2 regions of the Pseudoalteromonas sp. P1-26 genome follow, and region 2 is predicted to be linked to the other one. Evidence: riboswitches for the same ligand, from Rfam matches in the RefSeq annotation. Region 2 holds a riboswitch; the other holds the start of a gene.

Region 1 (9,445 bases), on a different contig from region 2:
GGTAGTATTAAGCTAAATACCAATTAAGACCCAGTACTTATAGTATTCTGACGGTTAATTATAAAGCTTTTAAGTATAGATGAAAATCCATGCTGTAAGTAAGGAGTTTAATATTCACTATAAATAGCATGAATAGTACTAGAAAAAAACTCTATTCAAATGAATATTTATTAAGAATCATTCCTATCTACTTTAGAAATGAAAAAACCCAGCACTAGGCTGGGTTTTCAAATTTGCGTAAAGAGTTAGATTAACGCTCTACTTTTACACGCTCAATTACAGTTACTTTCGCTTCAACACGACGGTTTTCAGCGTGAGCTTCTGGCGTATTTGCTGGGTTTTTAAGGCGCTCTTCACCTAAACCAACAGTAGTAAGACGCATTGGATCAATACCGTCTTCGATTAGTTTCTTAGCAACAGCATCAGCACGTTTCTTAGATAACCACTTGTTGTAATCAGCTTTACCTACTGATGAAGTGTGACCTTCAAGTACTACGTCAGTACCTGGGTGCTCTTTTAAGAACTTAGCAGCGCGGTCAATATCATCTAAGTATTGTTGAGATACTTTAGACGTGTTGTTAGGGAACGTGATTAGTAAGCTCTTAGTTACTTCACGATCTTCATATAATGTACAGCCAGTACCATCAACAGCGTCAGTCATTGGCGTGTTTGCACATTGGTCATCAGCATCAGGGATGTTATCGCCATCGCTATCAACTGGCTCAACCGCAACAGGAACAACTGTTGGAGCAGGTTCAACTGGCTCAGAAGCTGAGCTTTGCGCACCAAAGATATAGCTTAGGCCTAATTTAGCGCCAACATCTGTGTAACCACGGTCAAGACCTTGGTATAAAGATGTTTCAGCGTTAAACGCGAAGTTATCTGTGAAGTAGTGTTGGTAACCAGCACCTACGTTTGCGAACATTAGATCTTCGTCAACCGCATCAAGATTTTTAAGGCCGAAAATACCGTAGAATGGACCACCACCTAAGTGATATAAAGCGTCAATACCGTAACGTTTACCACTTTCAGTACCGCTAACAGAAGTACCGTCATTTAGATCAGCTTTCCAATCGAAGTCCATGTCAGCGTATTCTAAACGAGCGCTCCAGTAATCACTAAAACGGTAACCTAGCTCTAAACCCCAACCTGTAGAGTCATCAACATCAAGGCCACCTGGAGTGTAGTCGCGGACATTTTCCCAAGAATTATCATAGTAGTCGCCAAATGCGCCGATGTAGAAACCTTGCTTTTCGGCAGCGAAGCTTGAAGCACTAGTTGCAGCAAGTGCTAAAGCAATAGTAAGTGATTTTAATTTCATTGTTTCCTTCCCATTTTCACAATTAAAATTGTAGCTAAGTCAAACCAGCTCAATCAGTTTAAACAGAGTAGTCGACTAATAGTTAATCAAAACTTAACGAACTCGGTACAGAACAAAAATCTTGCCGAGTAATTTCAGTCAATTACCCAAATAATAGGTTATCTAAATAACTTTGCGTAACAATGCCTTTAGATCGCTTTGTTATGATTAGGTGAAAGCCGATTCAGCCTAATCTACTGACTTCAAAACCGATAAAAGTCCATTCCCAATTACATTATTATATTGGTTATTTTTAAATCAACAAGTTGAAAGCAACTTTATTTGTAAATTTTCGTTAAAAAGCAAAACTTTAGTGCTATTTTATTGATATAAATCATAACACTGGCAGCTAACTTGCTCAATCAACGAACACTCAGATTTAAAAAAATGAGCATTTACAATTGTTATCAACCATAAAGATTAACCCTTAAGTACCACAAAAAGTTTGGTAATTACAATCACCTTCCTTCGGAGGTTGATACCATGCCGCAAATTCTTCCTCATACTCATATGGTTTTTGAATAACTTTTAAAAACTCATTGATTGATGAACTAGATCCTGCCTTTTCATACTCAGCCAAGATCATTTCAATATTATGATTACGGGGAATGACTGCAGGATTAACAGCTCGCATTGTGCTGTAACTTTCAGCTGATGTTCTGAGCCTCCATTTTGAAACCCATTCTTTTAAATTAGAATCTATAACAAAGTCTTTCACTAAAGATTCAGTAAGTGCATTAAAAGTATTGGTGTAATCAAGTTGGTGTTGCTTCATTAACCCCAGTAACTCTGAAACTAAAGCATGATCGCCTTCTTGCTGACCAGCTAAGCCTAATTTCTGCTGCCACATAACATTAAATGCATCATTAAATTTAGCAGCAAAACCATTCACAACCGGTGAGAGTTGCTCAACGGCAGCATCTTGATCAGCAAATAAAGGGATTAAGCTTTCAGCTAAACGCGCAATATTCCAATTGGCAATATTCGGCTGATTACCAAATGCATAGCGCCCTTGATGGTCAATCGAACTAAACACCGTGTCTAAGTCAAACTGATTCATCATCGCGCAAGGACCATAGTCAATGGTTTCACCGCTAATCAAGGTATTATCGGTATTCATCACGCCATGTATAAAGCCAATTCGCATCCAGCTGATAACCAGCTCAATTTGCTTATCTAGCACGGCGGTTAAAAATTCAATATAACGCTGCTCACCCGTACTGCTAATGTCAGGAAAGTGGCAATTTATTGCGTAGTCGACTAGCTTTTCTAACCCTTCTATATCACCTTGTGTAGCTAAGTATTGAAATGAGCCAACACGGATATGACTTTTAGCTAAACGAGTGACAACTGCACCCGGGCGAGGTGGCTGGCGATATACCGTTTCGCCAGTTGTAACTACAGCTAAACAACGCGTAGTCGCGATACCAAGCGCATGAAGTGCCTCACTCATGATGTACTCACGTACAGCCGGACCAATGGCACAGCGACCATCACCACCGCGAGAGAATACCGTTGCTCCTGCGCCTTTTAGCTGTAAGTCCCACAATGTGCCATTGTGATCTGCAATAGCACCAAGCAAATGCGCTCTACCATCACCAAGACGCGGTGAAAAATGACCAAATTGATGACCTGAGTAACCAAGTGCAACCGGTGCAACATCTTTATCTATTGTTGAACCAGATAGTAATTTAGCTAAATATTCGCTGTCGTGTTTAATTTCAAAATTATCAGCTAGCTTGTCATTAAATAGCAGTAATTGTGGCTTAGCAACGGCACTCGGCATATCTTTAATAGCAAGCAGTTCACTAATATCTGTGTATCGGGTTTGCAGTTCCATAACTGTCCTTAACGTGTTGCTACACCTACACGATTATCGCCTACACCATAGGCCACTAGTTGGCTTAGAGCCTGCAAGCTGTAACCGCTTTGCTGTTGTAATTCATTGAAAAAATCTTGTGCTGCTTGTAATGACTTTTTAGTTTGTAAGCCGCCATCAATCAACTCATGGGCACGCAAGTAGGCTTCTACATCGCGAGAAAGCAAAAAAGTATCTTTACCAAGCGCTCGCAAAGCGTAAGGGCCAGTGTTGCCTCCTAATCGAGCGCCATGTTTTTTAAGATAAGCCCACAGACCAATAATATTGTCAGTTGGCCAATCTGCAATAAATTGGCTAAAACTGCCATGTTTTTCGGCAACTTCGTGAATCATGTACGCATTTTCAGGGATCGTTTGTACTTTTTTAAAATTACGAACAATTCGCTCATCACTGGCTTTTTGCTCAAGCATATCTGGCGGCATCATCAACAACTTTTCTACGCTGAAATCCCAAAACACATCACGAAAACCAGCCCATTTATTATTGATAACAGACCAATAAAAACCGCTTTGAAAGACTTTACGCGTAAACTCTTCTAACCATAAATCGTCATGCATTTTGGCAATATCAGTATCATCGAGCGGGTTTGATAACAATGCATGCAGCATTTCTTCGCTGCCTTTTCGAGATACGGCTCGCTGATAAATATCGTTAAATTTTTCCATCATTTTTCCAATTTATTTGGTTAACGCTAAGTGTACGTAAAAACACGCTTATACGTAACCATGTTGCAAAATCGGTCACTAAAAAACAAATCCTTCGCCTTGACACCTAGATGGCTAAAATGCTTTAATCGCCGCCAATACCCTATTTAACTATGTTGGCTTTAACCTTTAAAGCGAGCATAAAGGGCTGGAAGAGGTGCGTTATTCAGGTAGCGTATGGGAAGAGCACAGACTCTGTTGATCATACGTGAGGGGAATTAACGCCGAGAAGTAACACCGTTTGTGAGGTGCTTATTTCGGGCGACTGGGCTGAATCCCAGCGACTGTCACCAACAATAGCAAAGCGCTATTGATTAGTTTGGTGGAGAGCTTCTGGTCTTAGTATAATAAGGCCGTCGCGTCTTTATTATTTTAAGCCCATTCGCTCTTCGAATTATACCTTGTTCGAACGACGACATGCGGCTCCATTCAAATGTTCCCGCATAAACTCTTCGAATACCTTATAAGTTCGTGAGAGATGATCAACAATTTTGATTTAAACGACTATCCACTATGGACAGCGCTTGTCACGCCATTTTCTGAATCTGGCGAGGTCGATTACACGGCCCTTGAACAACTGGTTACTGAGCAGCAAGATGCAAATAACGGCATTTTATTGCTTGGCAGTACTGGTGAAGGACTGGCGCTTTCACTCAAAGAGCAACAAGCCATTGTTGAGCATGTTTGCCAATTAGCACCAAGTGTCCCACTCATGGTTGCTGTGGGCGGCATGAATCTTAAGCAACAAATTGCTTGGGTTGAATACTGCAACCAACTACCTATTCATGGCTACCTGTTAGGTTCACCTCTGTATGCAAAACCTGGGGTTGTTGGCCAAACACATTGGTTTGAAAGCCTACTAGACGCAAGTAACCACCCATGTATGTTGTATAACGTACCAGGACGCAGCGCAGTTGAGATTTCACCACAGGTGATCAAAAACCTTGCTGAGCACAAAAATCTTTGGGCTTTAAAAGAAGCCAGTGGCGACATTAGCAAATTTGAAGGCTTTAGAACGGCATCACCAACACTGGCCATATTTAGTGGCGACGATGCACTTATGCCATATTTTGCTCAAGCTGGTGCAAAAGGCTTAGTTTCGGTTGCCGCGAATGCTTGGCCGAGTCAAACCCATGAGTTTGTTAAACGTAGTTTAAGTGGTCAATACCCAAATCTATTCACCGATTGGTCGCAAGCAATCCAAAGTTTATTCGCTGTGGCAAATCCAATCCCAGTAAAAGTACTGATGCACCTGCAAGGTAAAATAAATACCCCGCATTTACGTCCGCCGCTTACGCATTTAGAGCTTGAGCAAACAGACAGCATCACCCACGCAAACAACACAATTTTATCTTGGAACTAAAAACAGGTTTTATCATGAGCTGGTTAGAATTATTAAACAACTTAGAATCAGGCGCAGTTCGCGCAGCAACACAAGACGAGAACGGCAACTGGCACGCCAATGTTGAAGTTAAACAAGGCATTTTAGAAGCCTTTAAAAACGGCACTAATACTGAGTTCCCTGGTGGTTTTGTTGATAAACACAACTTAGCACCACAAGGCTTTGCAGCAGATGCAGGCGTGCGTATGGTACCAGGTGGTAGCAGTGTTCGCCGTGGCGCACACGTTGCCAAAGGCACGATTATCATGCCACCAGCATATGTGAATATTGGCGCGTTCATCGACGAAGGTACTATGGTCGATAGCCACGCATTAGTGGGTTCATGCGCACAAGTGGGTAAAAATGTTCACCTAAGTGCTGCAGTACAATTAGGTGGTGTACTAGAGCCAATTGGCGCTAGCCCTGTGGTTATTGAAGATGACGCATTCATCGGCGCAGGCTGCGTTATTGTTGAAGGTGTGGTTGTGAAAAAAGGTGCTGTACTTGCGCCAGGTGTACGCTTATCTGCAACTATTCCTGTCTACGATTGCGTTAACGAGCGCCAGCTAGACAAAGGTGAAGCCATCCCAGAAAACGCGATTGTGATCCCAGGCTCTCGCCCTGCTTCAAATGCATGGGCTCGCGAGCATGGTCTAAGCATGTCTTGTGCATTGATCGTGAAATACCGTGATGAACAAAGCGATGCATCATTACTGTTAGAAGAGGTTTTACGTTAATGAGCTTTTTGAGCACGCCCATCAAGCAAGCGGTTGAACAAGTTTCAACACATCTTGATACGCCATTTTTTATCTATGATTTAGATAAATTAACTGCACATTTAAATCAACTGACTGCGCAAACCGATGTGAAACTTTGGTATGCCGTAAAGGCCAACCCACTGTCTCGCATTATTCAATGTTTAGACAGCGCAGGGTTTAACTTTGATGTTGCAAGTAAAGGTGAACTTGAGCAAGTACTTGCTCAAGGCATCGATAGCGAGCGCGTGCTCAACACTGGGCCTGCAAAGAGCCCTAAACAAATTTCACATTTTATTGCTCGCGGCGTACGTACCTTCGTGGCCGAGAGCATTAACCAAGTTCGCTGGTTAAACGAACAAGCAACAAAAGCAAATTGTCAGCTGCAAGTTCTATTGCGCGTACAACTTCGTTGGCCAGACAGCGAAAAGAATCCACTTGGCGGCGATAGCCTTACTCCTTTTGGTTTGGGCTGTGATGAGTGGCAAGCACTGACTGTAAGTGATTACCCAGCTCTTAACTTTGATGGCCTGCATATTTTCCAATGGGGCAATATGCTAAGTACTGACAAGCTCGCCGAGCTATGGCGCGCAATGATTGCGCCATTACAACAGCTAGCAAGCTCATTAAATATTAACCTTAATATTCTCGATTTAGGGGGTGGCTTAGGCATACCTTATACTCAAGATGCTAACCGACTTGATTGGTCTGCACTTATCGAGACTCTGGCGGGTATTAAAGCGGATGCTGGTGTCAAAGAGCTTTGGATGGAACTTGGCCGCTATGCGGTGGGCGAATGCGGCCATTACGCAACACCGGTTGTTGAGCGCAAAGAGAATTACAATCAACAACAAGTGATTTTATCAGGCGGCATTAACCATTTACTTCGCCCAGCGGTGACAAGCCAAGATTTTCCAGCGGCCTTACTACGCGAATCGACGGCTGAGCCTGCGGCAATGACTTTATACGGGCCACTTTGCACCGCCCTTGATTGCTTAGGTGAGCACCAATTAGCGAGCGATGTAAATGAGCAAGACTGGTTGGTATTCAGCCAATGTGGTGCATACGGCTTTACCGAAAGTATGCCGTACTTTTTATGTCACGAATTAGCGGCTGAATACATCCTTGAACAAGGCAATATTGAGTGCATTCGTAGCGCTGAAGATGCCAGCTATTATTTAAGGTAATCGCCATGAGTAAAGAGTTAATCAGCCAAGAGAATATTGTGGTTGGCGAGATTGCCAACGGCCTACCTCTAACAATTCCTGTGTATCGCTTAAAAGGCGATGACACGGGACCAAACGTGTATATACAAGCAAATATGCACGGCGCTGAAGTACAAGGTAATGCAGTAATTTATCAATTGCTTGAGCAGCTAAAATCACTCAAGCTGCGTGGCGATATTACCCTAGTTCCTTATGCTAACCCTATTGGTTGCAACCAAAAATCAGGTGAGTTTACTTTAGGTCGCTTCGATCCAATCACGGGCACCAATTGGAACCGCATGTACCGCTTCAATAAAGCGTTACCGTCACAGATTGCTGAACAGCATAAAGACAGTGATGATGCGACCCTTAAAGCTGCATTTAAACAGGCACTCGTTGCTGACATCGACAGTCAATTAACGGGTCCTGATTACAGCCTAACAACGGGTAAGCGCATTGCTCTTAACTTGCAAAAGCTTGCCCACCAGGCTGATATCGTTTTAGACCTTCACACGGGGCCTATCTCGAGTAAGCACTTATATTGCCCTGAATACGCCAAAGACAGCGCAAGCTACTTCAACATCGAGCATGTGTTATTGATCCCAAGTGATTTTGATGGCGCCATGGATGAAGCGAGTTTCTGCCCATGGTGGTCACTATCTGAAGAGCTTGCCAAACAAGGCCGTGAATTTGCTGTTCAAGTCGAAGCATTCACCGTTGAGCTAGGTAGCCAAGAGAAAATCGATTTAAGTGCGGCTCTTGAAGATGCAAATAGCATTTTAAGTTACCTCAACCACAAAAAGGTATTAGTCGATGCAGCGTATCAACCAAAAGCGATGACACGCTATGCCTGCATGCTTGAAAATTATGTAGCTTACTACGCACCTATGGGTGGCATGGTTGAATATCTTGCCCCACTGGGCGGCCATATTAAAGCAGGCGAGCCCATTGCCCATATTTTAAGAATGGAGCGCTACCTTTCTGAGCAGCCGCTACAAACATTAAGCTTTGATAAAGACGCCATTGCTATTTTGCATTTTGCTTCAGCAAGCGTGAATCAAGGCACCGAACTTTATAAGTTTTTTACCAACGTATTTGAGCTATAAGCTCATCCCTTCTCATTGCGTGAGAGTCAACGGCTTATGCCCTTAGGCCGTTACAGCAGGGCTCCAAGCTTAGCTTGGGGCTCTCTATTTACCTAAAATTTCAACAATTCAGTACAAGTTCACGGTTACTTATGTAAAAATCGTTATAATTATACCTACTTAAAAGTCTACTGAAAGGGAACTGCAATGGGATGGCGCATTTGGCTGGCAGCAGCTGGTTTATTTTCTGTACCTGTATTTGCTCAAACTGAACAACCACAAACTAACGAACAAGACGATGCGCTAGAACTCGTAAAGCAGTGTATTTTGAACGAAGCGATTGGCGGTGACGGTAAACAAACACTCGAAGAACTTCGTAAAAAATGCTCAGACTTAGACGAGAGTAAAAAGCTCACCGCTTTAGATAAGCGTAAAGCCCGTGAAGAAGTGAGCAAGAAAAACCGTAATGTGATCACCCCACATAAGCGTAACTACATATTACCGCTTTCATACGTATCTAACCCGAATGAACGTCCTTTTGATGGTTTAAAAGATCTTGCTGAGCAAACTGATGGCGAGCCACTTGATAATCTTGAAGTGAAATATCAACTTTCAATTAAAGTGCCTATTTTCGAAGGCTTTTCAGATAAAGATCAGGGCGTATTCTTTGCGTTTACCATGCAATCGTTTTGGCAGTTTTACAACAAAGATATTTCATCACCGTTTCGTGAAACAAACTACGAACCAGAGATCTTCTGGGTGAACTACCTTGATCCTGAGCATGTGCTTTGGGGCGATGAAATGGCAATTGCAATTGGTGCCTCACACCAATCGAATGGCCGCAGCCAGCCTAACTCACGCTCATGGAACCGTATCTATGCCGATTTCCTATGGGAAAAAGATGGCTTTGTTTTTAGCTTTAAGCCTTGGTACCGCATTCCTGAAGATAAAAAGGACGATGAGCTAGAAGCCCGTGGCGATGATAATCCTGATATCTACAAATACATGGGTTACTTTGAGTTTTCAGGTGCATACCGTTACAACGAGCATGAATTTAGCTTTATGACCCGTAATAA
Region 2 (9,445 bases):
ACCACGCCCCTCTGCCAAGGTTTCGATGCAGTGTGCGTGTTTGTAAACGATACGGTCGATAAACACGTCATTGCAGATATGGCGGCTGTTGGCATTAAAGCAATCTTATTGCGCTGTGCAGGCTTCAATAATGTAGACCTTGATGCTGCCAAAGAGCATAACATCAAGGTTTGCCGCGTCCCTGCATATAGCCCAGAAGCAGTAGCAGAGCATTGTATTGCCCTTATGCTAACGCTCAATCGAAAAACCCATAAAGCCTTTAACCGCGTACGTGAAGGTAACTTTGATTTAAACGGTTTACTTGGTTTTAATCTGTTTAAAAAAACTATTGGGATTATAGGCTGCGGCAAAATCGGTTTAGCGCTGGTAAATATATTAAATGGCTTTGGAGCTAAGGTACTCGTTTGCGACCCAATGGCTGGTGAAGGCCCTTATACCCTGTGCGATTTAGACACTTTACTCACACAAAGTGATGTCATCTCATTGCACTGCCCGCTCAACGAGCATACTCATCATTTAATTGATGCTAGCGCATTTGAGAAAATGAAAGATGGTGTCATGCTGATTAACACCTCTCGTGGTGCACTTCTTGATAGCCAAGCATGTATTCAGGCGCTTAAGTCTAAAAAGCTCGGACACCTAGGGCTTGATGTGTATGAGCAAGAGTCAGAGTTATTCTTTAAAGATCATCGTGAAGAAATCATGCAAGACGATATTTTTTCACGCCTTATTAGCTTTCCAAATGTGTTAGTGACAGGCCACCAAGGCTTCTTCACCCAAGAAGCACTTAGCGAAATAGCCTGCACCACATTACAAAGTGCTAATGAAATAAGCCAAGACTTACCACTAACTAACGAAGTTATTTAAAGCAAACGCACCTTAAATTAAAAAAAGGCGTGAGGTTTAAACCCCACGCCTTTTACTTTTTTCTTTCACCTTGAAACTAGAAACTTGTAACTCGCAACTCAAATCTCTATTTCAACAACGCCACATTGACAAATACCGCCGTCATTAATAACGGGCATACAAAGCGAATATACTGGGCAAACCAATAATGAGGACCGCTCGATACTTGATGCAATTTATTACCACGCTGCCATAACCAGCCAACAGTAATGAAATAGAACAGTCCCATTAAAGGTAATTGGTACTGTGTAAGCACCATAATGACTAAACCAAATAACCAGTCAAAGTTTAAGATAATCAGTGATGAGGCAATAAAAACGATTAACGTTACAAATAAGGTTGCTTTTTTACGCTCTACACTGTGGTTCTCAACTAAAAATGCTACTGGAATTTCGGTCGATGAGATGGTTGATGTCACTGAGGCAATCGACATTAAAACAAAGAATAATAAGCCAACGAGTAAACCCACTTGGCCCATAGTGCTAAACAGTTCAGGTAAAATCGCAAAAATTAACTGCCCTTCACCAACCAATTTACCGCCGCTAAATACCTCTACACCGTTATGTTGGGCAACAAAAATAGCCGGAATAATCAATAAACCCGCTAAAAAGGCTACACCGGTATCAAGCAGTGCCACAGTGCCGGTTAATTTAGGCAGGTTGGCATCTGGCTTTAAATAAGAGCCGTAAACCATCATACAACCTACACCTAACGACAGCGAAAAGAACGCTTGTCCCATTGCCGCAATAATTAAGTTTGCATCAAGAATTTGACTAAAATCTGGCACTAAATAGGCTGCAAAGCCATCCATAGCACCATCTAAGGTGGCGATATAAGCAATTAACGCCACTAATAACACTAGCAATAATGGCATTAAGCGGCGTGACCAAGTTTCGATACCTGATTTAACGCCTTTTAAAATAATACTCGCTGTAAGAATAAGCATCAGTGGCGTAAACACAAAATTACGTGCCATAGAGTCACTGTGTAAAAAGTTACTTAACTCAGTAAAACCAAAGAAGCTTGCGACTGGCTCGAGCGCATAAGCGAGCATCCACCCGGCAACTATCGAATAAAAGCTCAGCATTACAACCGCACCAAACAGGCCAATATAACCAGCTGCTGCCCCCACTTTAGGCGCTGTGTCTTGCCATGCGTTAGATAATGCTTTTACTGGATTCGCTTGCGCTTGGTGGCCTAAATACAGCTCAGTATAAAGAGCCGGAAGCGCCAATAAGAAGATAACAATGAAGTAAACAAGTAAAAATGCACCGCCGCCATGGTTTGCCGCTTGTGTTGGAAAGCCCCAAATATTACCTAAACCTACCGCCGCACCAGAAGCTGCTAAAACGAAACCTAATCGACTTTGAAAGCCGTCACGAACTTGTGCCATACATCTACAAATCTGTTATTATTTTTCATCATTAAACCATAATTACAGTCAACTGCGTAAACTATTTGCGTTTGTTCATGCCTATAAATGTGCATCTGCTGTAAAAATAAACAAAACTAAATACGAGCCTTCGTGTAAGCGTTAAACCATGAGCTGTGACTACTTTTCGAATACTCTTATCATCGAGCAACAAAGCCAAATAACGGTCAAAAAAATTATGCTGATGGATGCAACACATATTGATGTTGAAAGATTACCCCTTGATAAATTACTCAGTGAGTTTGAATTAAGCGTGCTTGAAAAACGCAAAGTTCCTAGCGCTAAGCAAGAGTACTTAGCGACTCGCCTAACGTTAAAGTATTTGTATCAACATGCTTACCCTAGTGATGATTTAGCTCTCAATGAAATATCAAGCCAGTTTAATGACAAAGACAGTAAGCTCAAATTACATACAAAACGCAGAGAACCTGTGTGGGCCTGTTTATCACATTCAAATGGTTTAATTGGCGCAGCCCTTAACCCCGAACAGCAGCGATTTGGTTTTGATATTGAACAAAGCAGTAAGCCTCGCCCTTTTATCAAACTCGCAAAGCATTTTTATCATCAAGATGAAGTTGACTTAATTAGCCGTTTTGACGCTCCCGATGAACAGGCACAGTGCTTTTTTAGAATTTGGACATTAAAAGAGTCGCTTGCCAAAGCAAGTGCTCAGCCAATTGCGAAACTACTTGCTCCTAATGTATTTGAAGAATTGAGCAAACATAATTTCAGCGCGAGTAGTAACTCTGTTGAAGGCTTTGATATAAGTGTTGTGGCACAAAAAAGCACTGACTGGCAGTGCTCTTTTATTAATTTTAACGACTTACGCCGCGACTTGGCTTTCTAATAGTCGGCTGTGAATAGCCTGCACGACTTCATCTGACTCACTTTGCTCAACTAAGAAGCACAGGTTATGTTTACTTGCACCGTGGCAAATTAAACGAATATTAAAATCACTCAATACCTGCATTAAGTTCATTTCTTGCTGACGTAATTGAATTTCAGAACCAATTAAAGCCACCAGCGTTAAGTTATTCTCAACCGACACATGACAAAACTCAGAAAGCTTATCTAAACAAGCTTGATCAAGCTCAGGGCGTGATGCATTTGGTGCGTTATCTAAAGTGATTGCAACACTGATCTCGGAGGTAGTAACCAAATCAACCGAAATATTAAACTCACTTAAAATGGTGAAAACACGCGCTAAGAAACCACTCGCTAGGAGCATTTCAGGGCTTTTAACCGTTAACAGAATTTGGTTTTTACGCTGTGTTACGGCACGAATACCTGGTTGCTGAGATTTTTCTTTTTCAATCCATGTACCACCTAACTGCGGTTCACGGCTTGAACCAACAAACACACTAATATGGCTACGGCTTGCAGGTAAAATGGTTGCCGGGTGCAGTACTTTTGCACCAAACGTTGCCATTTCTGCCGCTTCATCAAAGCTTAAGCGTGCAATTGGGCTTGCTTTAGCGCATAAACGCGGATCAGTACTGAAAATACCCACAACATCGGTCCAAATATGCACGCTTTTTGCGTTAATTGCTTCAGCGAGTAATGCAGCACTGTAATCTGAACCACCACGCCCTAAAGTGGTCGTTTGATTGTGCTCATTGCTTCCAATAAAACCTTGAGTTACCACAACATGGTCATCAAGTAATGGCACTAAATGCTCTTTAGCAGCCGCAGCGGTTGCTGCAACATTTGGGGTAGCTTTAGCAAATTGGCTATCTGTTTTTAGCACTTTACGTACATCAAAACGAACCGCATCAAGACCTTGCCCACGTAATACTTGAGTAAATAAATACGATGACAAACGCTCGCCAAAGCTCAGTAGTTCATCTTGATCTGCTACTGACTTAGCCCCGTCTGATGCTAGCTTTTGAAAAGCCTTAAGCGTTTCATTAAAGCCATGTGCTAAATCAGCATCCAGTGACAGCTCTGCCAAGATTGCTTCTTGAATGGCGACAACGCCAGTAATATGCTCATCACGTTCAGCCGCACTCAAATCAGCTTTACACAATGCAACTAAATGATTGGTCACGCCTGCACTGGCACTCACAGCAACAATACGTACTTGATTATCAGCACAAATAATTTCTGCACAGCGGCTCATAGCATCAAAGTTAGCTACACTGGTGCCACCAAATTTTGCAACAACGTAATCTGATTTTGTGTTGGCGGCTAATTGGGTATTCATGTCGTCTCCTTTTGTGGAAAACTATCCACAGTAATTCAAGAAGAACTCGGCAAGGGGGTGCTTTGAAAATAAAGAGTAGTCCATGCCAGAAGCTCTCCACCTAGTTTGGTGACAGTTTTGAGGATTCAGCCCCATAAACCGAAAAATAACCGTGACGTCCGGTTAATTTTCTCGGCGAGTACTTCCCTCATTAATGGTCATCGGCGTTCGTCACCTCACATTAATTACCTAAGTATCGCACCTCTTCTGAATGTTAAGTTAACACCTGGTTAAAATAACAAAGCCTGCTGTTAAAAGCAGGCTTCGAAAGTTAACGTTTAGACGTCTAGCTGTCAAGTTGTTTTATGAAATTAAACTGCCCGCTAAGTGCGAACCGTAATAACCAACGGTATAAGCAATTAATAAATAAACCGACATTTTAAGATAGCTCATAAAGGTCAGTGCCTTAACCTTACTCATGGCAATAATACCTGCCGCAGAGCCGATAATAAGCATTGAGCCACCTACCCCAGTTGCGTAAGTAAACGACAGCCATTGCTGAGGACTCATCACAATATCAGCTTTTAAAAGTGCTGCAGTTAGAGGTACGTTATCTACCGCCGCTGATAATAGCCCCATCAAGTAGTTGGCATATTCCGGTGCCATCAACTCATATAAGTGAGTAAATTTAGCAAGCATACCAACTTCTTTTAATGCGCCAACCAGCAATAACACACCAACGAAGAACAATAAGGTGTCGTATTCAATTTCACGAATATAATCGATGATTTTTTTGTTAACGTCTTTTTTGCGCATTAAGAATTGCGCAACCAAAAACATCAGAGATAAACCAAATAAAAAAGTTAATAACGGCGGCACACTATAAAGCACACTCAAAGTTAACGTAGCAATAATCGTCGAGAAGAAGATAACCGCAATGGTAATATCTGTCTTTTCGATACGACGGGCTGCTTGTTTTTCAAACACAACATTACCCGACATACCCACCGACAACATCGCCGCGAGCAGTGCAACACTTGTCAGTGCAGGGGCAATTAATAATAGTAGATTAGCAATCGTGACTTTTTCGTCTAAGAAAATCATCAGGGTTGTAACATCACCCGTGATCAACGACACCCCACCCGAATTAACACTAAATACAATTAAGGTCGCATATTTTATTAATTTTTTAGGATCTAACTTAAGTGACATCACCACCGCAAGCGAGATTAAAGTTGCAGTTATGTTGTCTGATATTGATGAAAATAGAAACGCAAACCCACCAATCAGAAACATCAGCTTTCGTTCACTGATTTGATTTGGCATAATTTTATGAACAATATTCTGGATAAAACCTTTAGAGTTTAAATACGCTACAAAGGTCATCGCAGCCATTAAGAACAGCCACAAAGTCGCGATTTCTAATATGTTGTGATCCAGTTGATGTTGTATTGTTTCTGGGCTTTGCCCATGAATTGGAGAGATAAATAAGATAATCCAGCATAAAGTGCCAAAAAAAAGCGTCGTTTTGGCCTTGTTTACATGGATAATATCCTCTATAACGATAAGCAAAAATGCCACCGCTATCAGGGTTAGGATAAGTGGGGTTACCATGGTGTTTGAACAACCTTTATAATAATGTAAAAATTGTAAGTCGAGTGTTTCGGCGCGGATTCTAGCAGCATAGAAAGCATAAAACTATTCTCAATTACATAATTTAATACTAATCGCTAACACCAAAGTCTGAATTTACTGGAGCCTTATGATCCCAGCTAAAAAGTTATTAAATACCCTTACTGAACATTGGGGGGTGTTAGAACTGCTATTTAAACGTTTTAAGATGGCTGATTTCAGCTTGAAAGACGTACAAAATGCGATAAAACAAAAACAACCTTCATGGTCAAATGAACGCATTTATAAAGAGACAAATCGTTTATTGAATCAAGATATTATCATTCCACTGGCAAAATCATCGCAGTTAGAAATCAACCGCGCGATCGCCGATTTTGCGACTTTCTTGCTACAAGAAGAACACTTAGGTCTTGCCCAAGAAATTAGTGTGCTTGTTGATGATTTAGCTCGCCTTGGTAATCGCCTTGCTAAAGCCGGTGAAATTGAAGATTACGACGAGCTTCGCCGCTTCAGCCGTATTATGGATGATCGGGTACGCAAAATAATGAAATTATTTGCCCACAATGAAAACGCAATTTTAAATATTGTTGAGCAAGCGAAAGCTGATAACGCGGTGCAATCACTGCAAAAACGCTATCAGGCTGTAATTGAAGCGTTCGATGAATACATCGAGCCTATGCTTGAAATGGTGGATATTCGAGGTGACTTCCACGCTTGCTTTAATACCATCGAAGCACAAATTAGCGCGCAAATAGAGCAAATTGACCGCCTTGGTAAGTCATATCAAGACAAGCGCATGCTTGAACAATTACGTACCCGTATTTTAGAAATGCATTTAGTTGGCCGTGAAAGCTTACGTAAAAGCGCCGATATGCTGATGCCGCTACGTGAAGAGTTACGTCGCAACAACCTAATTACTCGCCAAGCGGCTAAAGTGCTTGGTTTAGTGCGTAAAAATGGCGTCGATAACATGTTAAGTGCAGTACAGCCTAACTTTGTCTCAGACGCACAACGTTTTTCACTTGGTCAGCAACGTCATATCGTGGCTTATATGGCAGGCTTAGTTGACTTTGAGCACGATGAATATCAGCTTCCTGAACATGATGATGTGCCCGCCTATCAAAGCCCGCATATTCCTGATTACAACGACGTTAAAACACAATTTAGAAAACGCTTTAAAAAAGCCAGCAAAAAAGCTCAGCCGCTGCTTAGTTTCTTAGATGAAAGCTACCCAGACTTAGAAGCTGACGAAATGCTGTTCTTGTATCAAAAATTGATTAGCGATGGCGAGCTTGAAATCAGCCAAAGCCAAGAGAAAGTAAAAATAAAAATTGCCCAGCAACACTTCTCTCTTTACCCATTTAACTCATCGATTGCTGACGATAAAAAAGCAACAGAGCAATAACCATGACAGATATTAATTTAGATGATTTAACGCATCTGCAAGCTATTAATAAAAAGCTCACATCAGGCTACCACATTAGCGAACAAGACACGCTGATGTGGCAAGAGCTTGACCAACACATTGATGCTTATCGCGCGTTATTTAACGCCCTTGGCCATGACCTACAACATGATAGCCGTGGCTTTTACTATTTTGGCAGCGACGAAAGCACCCCAAACATGGGGAAAATTTCGCGTGCCATCGCACTGACTATCTACATCTTAATTGAGCACTATGCCAATACCGGTAAAGATCCAATGCGTGCTTTGTTTGACGAAGTAAACGACCTTGAACTGATGCAAACCTTAGTGCAAATCAACAAGCACCTGTTTGATCAATTAGAAATCTTCTCAGGCTCAGATTTACGTAAAGACGTTTATCTACGTATGGTACGTTTAGGTCTTGCTCGCGAAGTAGAAAACGGCTTTATGCTGCAAGCACCTATTTATCGTTATATCGATGCATTAATGGAAGTAAACGAAGAAACCTACCTAGGAGATGACGACTAATGCAAAGCCAAAGCCTATACGGACTCAGCAAACTTGCGCTTTTAAATACCGCAGGCTATGCAAAATGCGTGATCCCACTGGATAAAAGTAGCTCTATTTGTGCACCGAATAATACCGGTAAAAGCTCGGTAATTAATGCCCTGCAATTTCCACTGATTAATGATTTGCGCTTAACAGAATGGGATGGCCACGATTTAGACGAAACCCGAAAATTCTACTTTTCGTCAGATCAATCCTATATTTTACTCGAAGCTGACCTGCCTAATGGCCCTGTGGTGATTGGTGTTGCCGGCCTTGGTAAAATTGCCGGTTACGCGCATCAGTTTTTTTGCTACCAAGGTAAGTTGAACCTTGATCACTACACTCAAGGCAAAACCATTGTAAAATTCACCAAGCTTTTTAATCACTTAAAAGAGCAAGGTTTTAATCCAATTGAATTAAAAGCGCAGGAGCTAAACGCCCTACTCACTGGCGGCGCAACACCGTTTGATGGCGATATCAACTTAAAGATGATCCCCCTCAATAACGTGCAAGACTCCGCGATTTACAAAGAAATTTTCCGCCGTATTCTTAACTTGCATAAGTTAGGTGCCAGTGATGTTAAACGCTTTATGCTACGTGTATTTGAGCGTCATATGTCAAACTCACGGGTCGACTTTTATGAAGTGTGGCGACGTTCATTCGATAAAGTGAATCGCGCTAAACGTGAATTAAAAGCCCTTGAGTCAATGCAAGAGCCTATCGCAGCCCTTGAATCTATGCTTGAAAACCAAACGGTTTTAAAAGGCAAACTTGCTGCCTATGCGCCAAAAATTGACCAAGCACTGATTGACTTTGAAACCTATCAACAAGAGCAACTCGCTGAGCTAAATATTGCACTTGAGGATATCGAACACGAAAAGCACGAGTTCGACCAAAAGCAGCAGCTGTATATTCAGCAATCCCGTGATATTGAACGTAAACAAACTCAAATTGAACAGTGGTTTTTAGACTATCGAGCGCTTAAATCTGAGTTTGAACTAGTTAACAAAGCCACTTTAAAAGTAAGCCTTACTCAGCTTAAACAAGATTATGAATCGTTATCGCATTCATTAAGCAGTGCTCAAGGTCAAAGCTTACACACACTAGATTACCGTATCAGCGAAACACAAAAGCAAATTAAGAGCTTAAAACTGCAGTTAAAGAACCTCGAGTTTAATTTGTTCACTCGTATGCGTGAAGATTTGTCTTTAAAAGAAGTTGAAGAAATTTCGCGTATTTTAAACCCAGATATCTTATCGTTTGCCACCACCAGCAATGGTGATGTTGATATAACAGACGAAGATGCTTTTGGTGAGTTT

Evidence for each region. Region 2 has a riboswitch for lysine ahead of lysC (lysine-sensitive aspartokinase 3). Riboswitches for the same ligand answer to the same signal wherever they lie in the genome.
Region 1: it holds a riboswitch for lysine, as region 2 does, so the genes downstream of both, dapA (4-hydroxy-tetrahydrodipicolinate synthase) here and lysC (lysine-sensitive aspartokinase 3) in region 2, are expected to answer to the same signal.

Annotation. Positions count from the first base shown of each region.
Region 1 is NZ_LKDX01000005.1:30,877-40,321, reverse strand. It holds gene AN394_RS04390 (OmpA family protein) at 251-1,321, opposite strand; gene AN394_RS04385 (YdiU family protein) at 1,788-3,200, opposite strand; gene AN394_RS04380 (DNA-3-methyladenine glycosylase I) at 3,209-3,904, opposite strand; lysine riboswitch at 4,088-4,284, shown strand; gene dapA (4-hydroxy-tetrahydrodipicolinate synthase) at 4,422-5,306, shown strand; gene AN394_RS04370 (2,3,4,5-tetrahydropyridine-2,6-dicarboxylate N-succinyltransferase) at 5,321-6,061, shown strand; gene AN394_RS04365 (PLP-dependent decarboxylase) at 6,061-7,266, shown strand; gene AN394_RS04360 (succinylglutamate desuccinylase/aspartoacylase family protein) at 7,272-8,390, shown strand; gene AN394_RS04355 (phospholipase A) at 8,577-9,445, shown strand, end outside.
Region 2 is NZ_LKDX01000004.1:26,631-36,075, reverse strand. It holds gene AN394_RS03700 (2-hydroxyacid dehydrogenase) at 1-867, shown strand, start outside; gene AN394_RS03695 (sodium-dependent transporter) at 974-2,299, opposite strand; gene AN394_RS03690 (4'-phosphopantetheinyl transferase superfamily protein) at 2,448-3,185, shown strand; gene lysC (lysine-sensitive aspartokinase 3) at 3,162-4,541, opposite strand; lysine riboswitch at 4,623-4,795, opposite strand; gene nhaD (sodium:proton antiporter NhaD) at 4,884-6,134, opposite strand; gene AN394_RS03675 (hypothetical protein) at 6,283-7,557, shown strand; gene AN394_RS03670 (condensin complex protein MksE) at 7,560-8,105, shown strand; gene AN394_RS03665 (hypothetical protein) at 8,105-9,445, shown strand, end outside.